Regions from separate parts of the Desulfitobacterium sp. LBE genome, predicted to be linked through region 1. Evidence: riboswitches for the same ligand, from Rfam matches in the RefSeq annotation. Region 1 holds a riboswitch; the other holds the start of a gene.

Region 1 (7,089 bases):
AACAGGCCGTTCATAGCAGGGAATATCCAAAAACAGCTCCATAATCGGCGGAATAAGCTCCTCCGTCACCAAGATAGCGGCGTGGGGAGGACCAGGAATTCCGATAACAGGCTTGTTGTCGATGACACCAAGTAGAGCTGCTTTGCCACCCGGGCCGAAGGATAGGCCATGAACAAGAACCGAGCCTAAATCCTCGACAGCAGCCCGGGAAAAATCGCGGTAACCTTCTCCACCCAGGCCAACGCCGCCGATAAGCACCACCATATCACAAGCGGTTAGTTCGGATTGGACAGCACCTTTCAAGGCCGCCATATCGTCTTGGACAGGGGGCCTCAGCCTGGCTGTACCGCCGCATAAACGGATCACAGACTCCACCAGTATGCCGTCTGCTTCCGGGTACTGCCCTGGGGCAGGTGTTATTCCCGGAAGGGTAAGGTCGCTTCCCACCGGAATGATGGCTGCGGTCGGCCTGCAATATACAGAAACCTGTTCGATCCCGCTGTAGCGGAGAATCACCAGATGGCGCGGCTCCAGAAGAAAGCCTTTTCCCAAAACCAACTCGCCTTTGCGAATGCTGGAAGCGCGGCGGATGATGCCTTCCCCTTTTTCGGATAGGCCCAGCAGCCGGACACTGCCATCACTTTGAAAGGAACAGAGTTCGTAGGCCAGCACCGTATCAAAAGGCTCAGGGATAACATTGCCCATCCCTACGATCTGAAAGCGGTCAGGCGCAAGAAGGGCGGAGACTGAAGCACCCGCCTCTTCACGAACTATGGCAATCCCATCATGGGTTGCATAATCTGCAACGGGAGAATCCCAGACCGCCAGGACATCCTGGGCTATGACCCGGTGCAGGGCCTCGGCAAGCGAAATCTGTTCCACGCCGAGGGAAAAATCAGCCGCCAAAGCGAGCTTGGCTAAAGCGTCTTTTTTGGTCGCTGCCGAAGTATTCTGCCGGTGGCAGCGGCTTTGGCAAGCGCTGCAGGGATGATCGCATGTTTGCAAAGCAATCGTTCCTCCTTTAGGTGATCGAAATGCAGGCCTTGATTTCAGACCCGGTGGTGTTGGAGATAATTCCGGTGGCAATGATTTTGGTTTCCACCCGGTACAGATCGCGCAACGTCTGCTCGGAAATAACTTCAGCAGGAGCACCCATGGCATAGATCCCGCCATTTTTGAGCATCAGGACCTTGTGTGAGTAAAGGAAAGCATGATCCGGAAAATGAGAAGACATAATAATGCCCAGACCTTGTTGGGAGAGCTGATGGACCTGATTCAGAACCAGCTGCTGATTGCCAAAGTCCAAAGCGGTGGTTGGCTCATCCATGATCAGCAGCTGGGGCTGCTGAGTAAGAGCCCGGGCGATCAATACGAGTTGCTTTTCGCCCCCGGACAGCTCCAGATACCGCTTGTTGACCAGATACTGAATACCGAGACGTTCCACAACGGATTCGGCAATCTCTTCATCCTCCTTCTTGGGGGAAGACATCATGCCGAGATGGGCAGCGCGCCCCATCAGGATGACATCCATGACCGAATAGGAAAAAGGGGGGTTCGTCGATTGAGGGACATAGCCGATCTTTTGCGCGATTTTGGCCCGGGACCAGCGCAGGATGTTTTCACCGTCGATACTGAGGGTACCGCCAAGGATTGGGATCAAAGCCAGCATCGACTTAAACAGGGTAGATTTCCCGACACCGTTTGCGCCCAGCAGGCAAAGAACTTCTCCGTCTGTCAGGGTGAAGTTAATATCCCTGAGAACCGGTTTGTGCGCAGAATAACCGCAAACACCGTCCTTTAATGCAAAGAGCATGTCTAGCCCTCCCTTCCGTACATCATAAGACCGATAAAAAACGGAGCGCCGATGATCGCGGTGAGCACGCCCAGGGGGATCTCCACGGCAGTGAGGGATCTCGCCACATTATCCACCAGGAGAAGAAAGACACCGCCACCCATGACCGTTGCCGGAATAAGCACCTTGTTATCCGGTCCCACCAACCTTCTCATCAAATGGGGAATGACGAGGCCCACCCAGCCGATCAAGCCGCCGATGGAAATCGAAGCCGCTGTTAATAATGTCGAGCAGACGATCACAAGACGGCGCAGCTGCTTTGTCTCGATGCCGAGAGTCTTGGCTTCATCATCGCCCATGGATAAAACATTGAGCCGCCACCGTACCAAAAAGAGGGGTATGGCGCCAATCAGCATGAGGATGATGGCCCACTTGATATTAGTAAGAGTGATATTGGAAAGGCTCCCCATCAGCCAATAGGTAATGGCGGGCAGTTTGTCCCTCGGATCGGCGAGAAACTTGATCAAAGAGACAATGGCGCTGGCCAGGGAGGAGATAAAGATGCCTGAGAGGACAAGAGACAGAGAAGGGTCCCGCTTGATGCGTGTGCCTACCAGGCAGGCTAAGGCCACCGCTCCCAAGGCGAAAACAAAAGCAAACAGCTGAATATAAAAATAGCCAAGACCGCTGAAGATAGCGATGGCCGCTCCCAATGACGCTCCGGCGGAAGCACCGAGAATATCCGGCGCAACCAGCGGATTTTTGAACACTGTCTGGTAGCATGCGCCGGACAGAGCCAAAGCTGCACCGATCAGAACCGCGGCCATAATACGCGGGAAGCGGATAAAGAGAACCACCGTTTCATGGTTTTGGGGCCAGGTTGCTTCAATCGGAAAAACCGCCGAGAGCATGATTAAAACAGTCTCCTTGAAGGGAATGCCCTCGAAGCGCCCAATGTTGAATGAGACCAAAAAAACGATAATCAGCATAGCAGCTAAAATCATCAGTCTAAGATGTGCCGCCCGTATTTTTTTTTGCCGCTCTGAATTGACCATAAACTTTCCTCCAAAATCAAATCAAAAATCTCTAAATAAAAAGGCCGTATCTCCCGTCTCGAAAGATACAGCCGCAACAACACCTATCAGCAATGATAGATGCACAAGTCTTGTGTTCTCCTTCTCAACGTGGAAGGCGGCATCGTTTCCAATACCACCCCGTGAACCTGCATCGCGCTGCCAAGGCGCGCAGCGATACTGTTCAGGCCTGAAAACCGTAAACTAAGGGATAGGTCGGCAGGCTCGGATACTCATATAAAATTATGGTCATCATTATATCACTAATAAATAGCTAATTCTATAAAAAAATATTAACATTTATTAATTTTTATTAGTTTATATCATTTTAAATTAGTTTTGATTAGTTTATATTCCATTGATATTTATTCCTTTTATTGTTTGTTATTAGTTTTTGTTAGTCTCTATCAGCTTTCAGCAATTGGCCTTTTCCCGATATTACCAATTCTCCTGGCGAGTAAATTTAAGAAATTCGAAACCACCTAAAATCAAAAACAAAAATATGAGCCTGTCTCAGAAAGATAGTGTGAAATAACAAAAGAGGGCACCGGCAGAGAAGTGCGAATGTATGATCTTCTGAAGAAACGGACATAGTTCGGGAGGAAATGTGGGATGAACATCAAAAAGACTCCCCTATGCGTTGTAAGCCGCATTGAGAAGTCTTTTTGATCAATATCCTTTGCCCTGATCCCGGAAGTGCCGTTCAATCTCACGTTTAGCATCCCGTTCGGCAATATCCTGGCGTTTATCGTAGTTCTTTTTCCCCCGGCAGACCCCGAGTTCGATCTTAGCCAGGCCACGCTTAAGATAAATCTTGGTGGGAATCAGGGTCAGGCCCTGTTGCTGCACTTTCCCGACCAGCTTGATGATCTCGGAGCGGTTAAGGAGGAGTTTGCGCTTGCGCAGGGGATCATGATTAAAACGGTTCCCCTGCTCATAGGGGCTGATGTGCAGCTGATAAAGCCAGACTTCACCGTTTTCGATCCGGGCATAGCTGTCCTTGAGATTGACACGCCCGTTGCGAATGGATTTGATCTCGGTTCCGGTGAGGATAACTCCGGCTTCCAGCTTCTCTTCCACAAAATAATCATGATAGGCTTTTCGATTGTCAGAGATGACTTTTATCCCTTCAGATGCCACAAAGCTCCTCCTCTCTATGAGTTATCACGTACAGTGTAAACTTTCAGATCCTCAGTATAACATAGACTTTCGCCTTTTTCCAGCAGAGGCCGCCGTCCGGCCCAGTCTCTCTTCCCCCACAGCCTTCCTGCCCGGCTCAGTGCAAAAAAGAAGCAGGGGAACTTACTCCCCTGCTTCCCAGCCTAAGTCGTTTTAAATTAAGAGCGGCGCGATAATCAGAGAAATCGTACCCATAACCTTAATCAAGGCGTTTAAGGACGGACCGGCCGTATCCTTGAAGGGGTCCCCTACAGTGTCCCCGATGACAGCTGCAGCATGGGTGGGGGTTCCTTTACCGCCGAGATTTCCGGCTTCAACATACTTCTTGGCATTGTCCCAGGCTCCACCGGCGTTAGCCATGAAGATGGCCATGAGCAATCCGGAAACTGTTCCACCGGCCAGCATTCCACCTAAAGCATCCTTACCGAGTAAAAATCCTACCAGGATCGGAGAGCCGATGGCTAAGAGTCCAGGAACAATCATTTGACGAATAGCAGCTTTAGTGGAGATATCCACGCAAGCACGATAATCCGGTTTAGCCTTTCCTTCCATAAGACCAGGAATCTCACGGAATTGACGGCGGACCTCACCAATCATTTCGAAAGCAGCTTTACCTACAGCTTCCATAGCAAAAGCAGAGAAGAGGAAGGGCAGCGCAGCTCCGATGAAGAGACCGATAATCGTGGTGGGTACCAGGATGTCGATTCGATCCAGATGAGCAAGCTCAGAGTAAGCATTAAAGAGAGCTAAAGCTGTCAAGGCCGCGGAACCGATGGCGAATCCTTTCGCCACCGCAGCAGTGGTGTTCCCTACAGAGTCCAGTTTATCCGTGGTCTTGCGGACACTGGGATCCAGATCAGCCATCTCTGCGATACCGCCGGCATTATCGGCAACAGGTCCAAAGGAGTCGATGGCTACAACCATACCGGCAGTAGAAAGCATGGCCATAGCAGCCATAGCAATACCAAAGATACCGGCTGCTGCAAAAGAAACATAAGTAGCAACACAGATCACGACAACAGGAAGAGCGGTACTCTTCATTCCGGTAGCCAGACCTTGAATAATATTGGTGGCGGCACCGGTCTCAGAAGCTTTGGCAATAGCTTGGGCAGGAGCCTTCTGATTCGAAGTATAGTACTCGGTCAATAAACCGATCAGAATATTCACAACCAATCCACAGACAATAGCAATAAATATATTGTTAGCAGTCAGCGTTAAGCTTTCACTGACATAGACAGGTTCAGTGATCATCAATTGGACGATGGCGTAGGAAGCAATGGCCGTTAGAAGGTTAGTTCCCCATAAGCCTTTGTTTAAAGCCGTTTGAGGGTTGGCATTTTCCCCGGTGCGCACGAAAAAGCTGGCGATAATCGAAGAAAGTATTCCCGCGATACCGATCATCAGCGGCAGCATAAGTCCGGAAACTCCCCCTCCTAGGGATTTGAAAGCTACAGCGCCAATCAGCATCGCCGCAATGGTGGTAGCAGCATAAGATTCAAACAGGTCGGCTCCCATCCCGGCGGTATCACCCACATTATCCCCGACATTATCGGCGATAACAGCAGGGTTACGGGGATCATCTTCAGGAATGCCGGCTTCGACTTTACCTACCAGGTCCGCACCCACGTCGGCTGCTTTGGTGTAGATACCACCGCCGACACGAGCAAACAAGGCAATGGCACTGGCACCAAAGGCGAAGGAGTTAATGGTCTCCGCATCCTGGAACCATAGGAAAAGAGCGGCAACCCCAATGAGACCTAAGCCGTTAACAGAAAGACCCATAACCGCCCCGGCGCGGAAGGACACGCCCAAAGCCTTGTTCAGGCTGGTCCGGGCAGCTTCCGTGGTCCGGGCATTAGCCCGGGTGGTAATTCCCATGCCCACATAACCGGCCACAGCGGAAAGCAGCGCTCCCACCAGGAAAGATACAGCCGTTTGCCAGCCTTTTAAAAAAGTTAGAATAAGAAAGATTATGATTACAAAGGGAATCAGTGTTTTGTACTGACGGTTGAGGAATGCCATGGCACCCTCTTGAATCGCGAGAGAAATCTCCTGCATCCGAGCATTTCCCGGGCTTTCTTTTAAAACGCTACTTGCGAAATAGAAGGCAAATGCCAGCCCGACGAGACCTGCTAGGACAGCCCATATAGGCGTTGAAGCAAAATCCATTGTCAAAAAACCCCCCTAAATAATGAAAATTTTTATATTATGTAATGAGCCAGGTGTCCCCCAAATACTAATTCAGTTTCCGTTTGGCGCCATTAAAATTACAACCTGGGATTGTTCATTATTGATTTTGGTAAGGTAATGGATATTTTTTTAAAAGGATTATCTTTCTGCGATGATCTTCTATTTCTACGGAAGCTGAATAAAGGGAGCAGGGGACCTGGCCTTATTTCATGAGCCAGGCTACCCCCAGAGAACTCAGCAAAAATATTGCAGCTGAAGCTATGCTAACTTTTTGAAAGACAGCGTCCAAGCCCTTCTTTTTCCCAAAGAAGGATTCGCTGGCACCACCAATAGCTCCCAAACCTGCACTCACACCGGATTGAAGTAAAACCGTTGCGATCAGGCCTAAGGAGCTAAGAACTAATATTACGGTTAGAAAAATCACCATACCTATTCACCTCCTCAATCTATTGAAAACCAATCGGAAGCAATCGCCTGCCTATACCAGGTAAACCGCCACTTCTCCCCTGTTTTAAGACACAGAGAGGGTGTGGCGGTCATTCCCTATGGTTTTAGCCAGTACCGCTATTTTAGCATAAAAATTTGACAAATGGCAATAGTCTATACCCTAGCTGTCAATATATGGCCCTTAACGGCCCAGAGCCTCATGGCCCGTGTAAACTCCGGTTTCCCCCAGCTCTTCCTCAATGCGGAGAAGCTCGTTATATTTTGCTACCCGTTCTGTCCGGGCGGGAGCTCCTGTTTTAATCTGTCCCGCATTCACAGCGACAGCCACATGAGCCATGGTCACATCCTCGGTCTCCCCGGAACGATGGGAGATGACCGTTGTGTAACCGGCACGTTTGGCCATTTCAA
Region 2 (7,089 bases), 3.2 Mb from region 1:
CATAGAAGAGTATACAGATCAGGCAGCAACGACTGCAACTGCAGAACAAAGCGCGGAAGCACGGGCTATCTGTGAATTCTTAGAAAAACACTACATGGAAACTATCACCCTGGCCGACTTAGGCAATTTGACCGGGCTGAGCAAATACTATCTGCTTCGTTCCTTTACAAAGCAAAAAGGCATCTCTCCCTATAGCTATTTGGAAACGATACGGATTGATAAAGCAAAGAAAATGCTGGAGAGGGGGATGTTGCCCATTGACGTGGCATTGCAGACCGGGTTTACCGATCAAAGCCATTTTTCTAACTTTTTCAAAAAGTTTATCGGGCTAACCCCAAAACAATACATGAGCATTTTTAAGGATTCTCAAAGCTGATTTTTTTGAATGGAAAGGGGTTTCATGGACACAAGAAAAGAGCTTCAAGGACATTTGCTGGCATTTATGACGATTTTTATTTGGGGTACAACCTTTATATCCACCAAGTTGCTTTTAGAATCCATAACGCCTGTGGAAATACTGTTCCTAAGGTTTGCGATTGGTTTTCTTATCTTGCTCCTCGCTTATCCTCATAGGCTCAGGATCAGGGAAAGAAAGCAGGATCTATATTTTGCCGCCGCCGGTTTATGCGGGGTTACCCTGTATTTCCTGCTTGAAAATATAGCATTAACCTATACTTTCGCCTCCAATGTAGGGGTAATTGTCGCAATCTCACCTTTTTTTACCGCCCTGTTTGCTCATCTGTTTTTAGATACTGAGAAACTGAGAGTGCGGTTTTTTATAGGTTTTAGCGTTGCTGTTGTCGGGATTATCCTGATCAGCTTTAACGGAAGCAACAACCTGCAACTGAATCCCTTGGGAGATATACTGGCTGTTTTAGCTGCCGTGGTATGGGCCGCCTATTCTGTGCTGACCAAGAAAATAAGCGGGTTTCACTACAACACCATTCAGGCAACACGGAGAATTTTCTTCTATGGGTTGGTGTTTATGATACCCGCTTTATGCATATTGGGGTTCAATCCGGACATAACTGAATTAACACGACCAAATAACCTATTCAATATTCTGTTTTTAGGGTTGGGGGCATCGGCGCTTTGCTTTGTGACCTGGAACTCGGCGGTGAAACTATTGGGCGCAGTCAAAACCAGCGTCTATATTTATCTGGTTCCCGTCATAACCGTTATTACTGCCGTAATTGTGCTGCGTGAGGAAATTACCGGAGTTTCAGTATTGGGAATTGTACTGACATTAACAGGGTTATTGATTTCGGAGAGGAAAGGCAGGCATATCCCTCAGCAGACAGAAGCGAGTAAAGCTTAGCAACCCCAAATGACATTTTAAGCATAGTCAAATGGCTATGCTTTTTATTTGCCGCTGTGAACTTGAGAAGTGTGACCCAAAACACAACACCAGAGTCTGAGGATGGTACAATAAGTTCAAATGATGAGCAATGGAGGAGGCATAATGATCGATCATCCTGGCTTTGTCCTGGAGCACTGCCGGAGAAACTGCGGTAAATCTGCTCAGGACTGGTCTTTATTACACCAACAGTTAGAGCAGATGCTCAAGAATCTGGATTTATTATCCCATTTGAAGCAAAAGTTTCCGGTGATTCATTATCATCATTTACCGAAGATCAGCATAGCCGGTTGTCCTAACGCTTGTTCCCAGCCCCAAATCAAAGATATCGGTCTGACTGGTTTTCTTATGCCTAAGCTCACGGAGGCAAGGTGTACGGGCTGCCAGGCCTGCTGCCGTTCTTGTCAGGAAGGTGCCTTATCCTGGCAGGGAGAGCTGGAATTTGAGCCGACGAAGTGCATTGGCTGCGGGGATTGTGTCCGTTCCTGCCCCACAGGCAAAATCCTCCCTGGGGAATCGGGATGGACTCTTCATCTCGGCGGACGCCTGGGAAGGCATCCCCAATTGGCGCGATTGTCCAGGGAAAAGCTCCAGACTTCTGAACTTCCCCGGATCATTGGCCGCATCCTTGAAGACTATATAGACAATGGCCTGCCTCAGGAAAGGCTTACTCATTTTCTGGACCGCCGACCGCATCTGTAAGGTTTTACAAAGAGTTTTGGCGTTCGTGAATCCAGCTCCTCAGTTGCTCTAAATCGCTGATGGTGATTTGTTTTTTCTCCATTTTAAGTATTCCTAAATCCCGCAATTCGCTTAAGATGCGGCTCACGGATTCCCGCGCTAAGCTGCACATTCCCGCCAGCTCGGTAGCGGTCAGAGGAACAGTGATCAGAATTCCCTCAGGGGTCTCCTGGCCGTGGACATGAGCCAGGGCAAAGAGTTTGGCCCCCAGCCGGGAACGAGCATCCCCCAGAGCGATGTTTTTGATTTGCCGGTAGGCTCTGCGGAGATCCAAAGCCATGTTTTGATAAAAAGGCAGAAGGGTGGAAGGATTTTCCTTAAAATATTGGACCAGTGCTTTGCGATCCAAAACGAAAACATCGGAGGCTTCAGCAGTGAGGGCTGCATAAGGATAAGTTTTACTATCTAAAACAACTTCCGGAAAAAATGCGGGCGGCTGCAGAATCCGGAAAATTTTTTCGGTAAATTCACTCATAAGCAGGATTTGAATGCGGCCTTTGAGCAAAAAATAAACTGAGTTGCTTTCTTCTCCGAAAAAGAAAAGGAATTGCTTTGCTGCATAATGGCGAACCCGTCCATGAGCAGAACAAAACTCCCAAAATGAATCGGGCAGTTCCTGCCAGTTAGGATTGCTTTTAAATAGTTCAAACCCGGTGATATTACTAGCCATACTTCTCTTCCTCTCATAAACTATCATAGAAGTTTATTATGAAGAAAATTCTCTATTCCTTGGCAGAAACCCTTTAAAAGTAGAAAAAACTATTTTCTTGAGCAGTGAGACATTCCCTGATTGCTGCTTATGGTTTATAATAGGGAATGGCCGAGCCATATTTCCTACTGACTGAAGCAAGTCTGACGCTATCTACGGAATTTTGGCCGTTTCAGAAATATCTGAAACCAGGGTATGCTTAGAAATGAACATGCCTTCCGTAAAGAAAAGGAGGAACCCCTATGCAGAAGGTTAAAGTACAGGATGCGATTGGATCGGTGCTTATGCACGATCTGACACAAATTATTCCAGGAAAAACAAAAGACGCCCGCTTTAGAAAGGGTCATGTGATCAAAGAAGAGGATATTCCCACCCTGCTTAGTATGGGAAAAGAGCATATTTTTGTCTGGGATCAGACTCCGGGTCTTATTCACGAAGATGAAGCGGCGGAGCGCCTGGCCAAGGCTGTGGCCGGTCCGGGGCTTTCTTTCAGTGAAACGAAAGAGGGAAAGGTCAATCTGATTGCTGAAGAGGATGGTTTAATCTATGCTTCGGAAGAAGGGATCTACGCCCTTAATTCTTTGGAATATATTATTCTTGCCACCCTTCATAATCACCGCCCGGTGAAGAAAGGGCAGAAGATAGCCGGGACCAGAGTAGTTCCTTTGATGATTGATGAAAATGTCGTGATCGAAGCGGAAGGAATCGCCCGCCGCTTCGAGGAACCCATTCTGCAAATCCGCCCCCTGCAATCCAAAAAGGTTGGGGTGGTGACCACGGGAAGTGAAGTATACCATGGCCGTATCCAGGATAAATTCGGACCGGTTCTGCAAAGAAAAGTGGCTGAATGGGGTTCTGTCCTGCTGGGGCAAACCTTCGCCGACGATGATGTGGAGATGATTCAGGAACGCATCCGCGAGCATATCGAACAAGGCGCGGAAATGGTCCTGGTCACCGGCGGCATGTCCGTGGATCCCGATGATTTAACCCCTACAGCCATCAAAGGTCTGGGGGGAGAGTTGATCACTTATGGCACTCCTGTTCTTCCCGGAGCCATGCTGTTGCTGGCTTACCTGGATGATATCCCGATTCTGGGATTGCCCGGATGTGTCATGTACTCAAGAAAAACGGTCTTTGACCTGGTGGCCACCCGCATTCTGGCCGGTGAGCGGCTTACCCGCCTGGAAATTGCCAAATACGGTCATGGCGGCTTGTGCCTGGAGTGTCCGGAATGTACCTATCCTCACTGTCCCTTCGGCAAATAAGCGTTAAAGAAAACCCGGCTTCGCCGTGCCTTAAACGCATACTTACGAAGGAGGCGAAGTCGCTGGTTGCCCTTATACTTTCTGATAGTGCAAGGTAAGGGAGCCTCGCCCAACGGCTTTAGGTAATTTAAAGCAGTTGGCGAGGCTCCCTTTTTTTACAACCATTGCTCAGCCAAATTACCAACCTGTTGGCAATTTGGCTGAGCAATGGACCGTTGATAAAAGAGCTGGCGCCGCTTCTTCAGGAGAAGACTTTTTTAGAGATCTGCCATAGATCACTGAGGTTCCGGCAGGGAAAAACCCGGGTGCAATAGTTTCTGTACTCGTTCATAAGATTGTCCGGCAAAGTCCAATCCTTTTCAGCCAAGGGGTTCAGCCAGAAGACATGCTTAATCTTCCCTTGGATCTCCTGCAGATAGTCTGCTTGGGCCGGGCGGAAATTGTTGCGGCCATCTCCCATAATCAACAGGGTTCCCCGGGTGGAAAGTGAAGGCAGGACATCCCGGGCAAAGTCTTTAAATACCTTGCCATAATCGGTAAAGCCGGAAGAATGCTTACGGCCCCAGGAACGGATCTCGGCCATGGAGTCGCCGCTTGCCAGCCATTCTTCATGGGTGATATCCCAGATGCCATCGATGAAAAGGTAAAGCCGCACTTTACGAAAGCGGGATTTCATACGTTGGCATAAGTAGAGAAGGAATTGCGAAAAAGGAGCCACAGAGTTGGATACATCACATAAGACGATGAGCTCGGGATGCTTTAAGGCGGGAGTTTCATACTCGAAGCGAAAGACGGCTCCATTACCCCGCACCATTTCTTGGAGCAAAGAGGAGATGCGCAGCCTGCCCCGGGAAGCTTTCTTTTTCCGCAAGCCCCGATGAACGGCCAATTGGTTACCCATCTGCCGGAGGGCTTGCTGGACCATCCCTTCTTCAGCGGCGGTAAATGAATTGAGGGGCTTAAAGCGCCAATTTATTTCACGGAAGCTGTCCCAGCGATTCTGCTCGGATAAACGTTCCTGCCAAAGAACCTGGTGAATCCGGCGCTGCCAGAAGTCCTGATAAGCTTCGAATTTCTGCCACTGGTCTTCCGGGACTTCCCCCCGCTCTCTAGCCAGCTCCAAAGAATTGGACCAAGTCAAAAACCCTGACTGCCCCAGGATGAATCTGACCTGCTTTCCCAAATCGGATTCCTGTGTTTCTTCTTCCTCGATGGTACTGGGGAAGCCTTTAAGCCCCATCAAGTAATGAAGATCCGGCATTTGAAAGGAAATGGACCGGGCTGGGGAAGACTCTCCCGCTGATTTAAGGTGCAGAGTGATTCCTCCTTGCCCGGTACCGATGCCCTGATGGGAGCCATCCCCAGCCTCCCCTTGGTCTGAGTCTGTACATTGCCCAGGCGCGGTATGTTCTGAATCCGGAGAGGATGGAGCTGGGGCCAGGAGTTCATAGACCATGTCGAAAAGCTGCTGATCCTCCTGGCGATGGACGAAGAGAGATTTAAGCACGAGCTTAGGCGCCAGGTCCGGGTACCGGGTTAAGGCCTTTAAAGCATCCTCAACCTCATCCAGGGTGATATGGATGCCCACCGAACGCAGTGCCGAGATAAGCTTCAGCAGCTGCCAGCCGTTGATCGTTAATTCTTTCATGGCTGCACCCCGCCTTAAGCCTGAGTTCTTCTGGCAGCTTCCTGTTGCCAGGCTTTTAAACGATCCTCAAGTTTTGCCAAATCACTGGGATATTTTAAAAGTATGGATAGGGTACCTGACAATTGCTGCATATCGAGGGAGTCCTGGCGCAGAATATGGAGAGCCCGGGCAAAGTCCATGCTTTCGGAGACACTGGGCAATTTGCGCAAAGGGATCTTGCGGATTTTGGCCACAAATTCACAGACATCCTGAATTAAGGCTGCGGCAACTTCCGGACACCGTTGCGCGAGAATCCTCATTTCCTGTTCCACATCGGGATAAGCTAAAAGCAGATGAACACATCGCCTTCTTAAAGCTTCGGAAAGATCCCGGGTGTTGTTGCTGGTTAAGAGGACGATGGGGGAATTTTGGGCTTTAAAGGTTCCTACTTCCGGAATGGTGACTTGAAATTCGGCAAGCAGCTCCAGCAAAAAGCTTTCAAATTCTTCATCGCTTTTGTCCAGTTCATCAATTAAAAGAATAACGGGCTCTTCCGCAAGCACAGTTTGCAGCAAAGGCCTGGCCAATAAAAACTCCGGTCCATAAATATTCTCCTTAATCTCTTCCCAGCCGGAGATTCCCACCTGCAGACGCAGTAATTGTTTGGCATAATCCCATTCATAAAGGGCTTTACTTAAATCCAGCCCTTCATAGCACTGGAGGCGGATCAGTCTGCGGCCGGTGCTGCGGGCCAGAGCCAGGGCCAGCTGAGTTTTGCCGACTCCCGCCGGTCCTTCAATAAGACAGGGTTTGTGAAGGGCCAGGGCCAAAAATAAAGTGGTCCCTTTATCCTGATCAAGGATATAACCTTCCTGTTCCAAAGCATTCATTAATTCCCGAGGAGATTCCCACATCATGAATCCTCCCTTCCAGACCTTACTAGAATTTTACACGCTTTATCAAAGATTGACAATTATAAATAGGGGAGTTAGGATAAGCTTGACATCCCCTGGTACTCTGAAACGCTTAAACTATTGAGGGGTTATCTCACATATACATATGGAAAGGCAGGTAGAATTTCATGAACAAAAAAATTGCCATCCCTACCGAAGGGGAGAAGGTTAATGCCCATTTTGGCCGCAGTCAGGCCTTTACCCTTTTTCTCATTGAAGAGGGTAAGGTATCCGGTCAGGAACGGATTGATACGGCTGATTTCCAACATCAGCATGAAGGAATCGCCCAGCTTCTCAAGTCTAAAGGAGTGGAAACTGTCATCTGTGGCGGGATTGGCCCCGGAGCCATTACCGGCTTGGAAAATGCCGGAATAGAGGTGTTAAGAGGAGCCAATGGCCCGGCTTTGGAGGCAGCTCAAGCCTATGCGGCAGGGACC

Evidence for each region. A riboswitch is a leader RNA that binds a small molecule or an ion and turns the genes downstream of it on or off. The one in region 1 is predicted to bind molybdenum cofactor.
Region 2: it holds a riboswitch for molybdenum cofactor, as region 1 does, so the genes downstream of both, DESLBE_RS02925 (molybdopterin-binding protein) here and DESLBE_RS18025 (iron ABC transporter permease) in region 1, are expected to answer to the same signal.

The regions. Positions count from the first base shown of each region.
Region 1 covers NZ_VLKD01000001.1:3,786,334-3,793,422, reverse strand. The annotation lists gene DESLBE_RS18035 (molybdopterin-binding protein) at 1-1,005, opposite strand, end outside; gene DESLBE_RS18030 (ABC transporter ATP-binding protein) at 1,022-1,813, opposite strand; gene DESLBE_RS18025 (iron ABC transporter permease) at 1,816-2,847, opposite strand; molybdenum cofactor riboswitch at 2,949-3,108, opposite strand; gene smpB (SsrA-binding protein SmpB) at 3,535-4,005, opposite strand; gene DESLBE_RS18015 (sodium-translocating pyrophosphatase) at 4,198-6,213, opposite strand; gene secG (preprotein translocase subunit SecG) at 6,437-6,661, opposite strand; gene eno (phosphopyruvate hydratase) at 6,863-7,089, opposite strand, start outside.
Region 2 covers NZ_VLKD01000001.1:613,814-620,902, forward strand. The annotation lists gene DESLBE_RS02905 (AraC family transcriptional regulator) at 1-376, shown strand, start outside; gene DESLBE_RS02910 (DMT family transporter) at 401-1,318, shown strand; gene DESLBE_RS02915 (4Fe-4S dicluster domain-containing protein) at 1,463-2,059, shown strand; gene DESLBE_RS02920 (Crp/Fnr family transcriptional regulator) at 2,064-2,768, opposite strand; molybdenum cofactor riboswitch at 2,905-3,057, shown strand; gene DESLBE_RS02925 (molybdopterin-binding protein) at 3,050-4,072, shown strand; gene DESLBE_RS02930 (VWA domain-containing protein) at 4,314-5,720, opposite strand; gene DESLBE_RS02935 (MoxR family ATPase) at 5,735-6,616, opposite strand; gene DESLBE_RS02940 (NifB/NifX family molybdenum-iron cluster-binding protein) at 6,781-7,089, shown strand, end outside.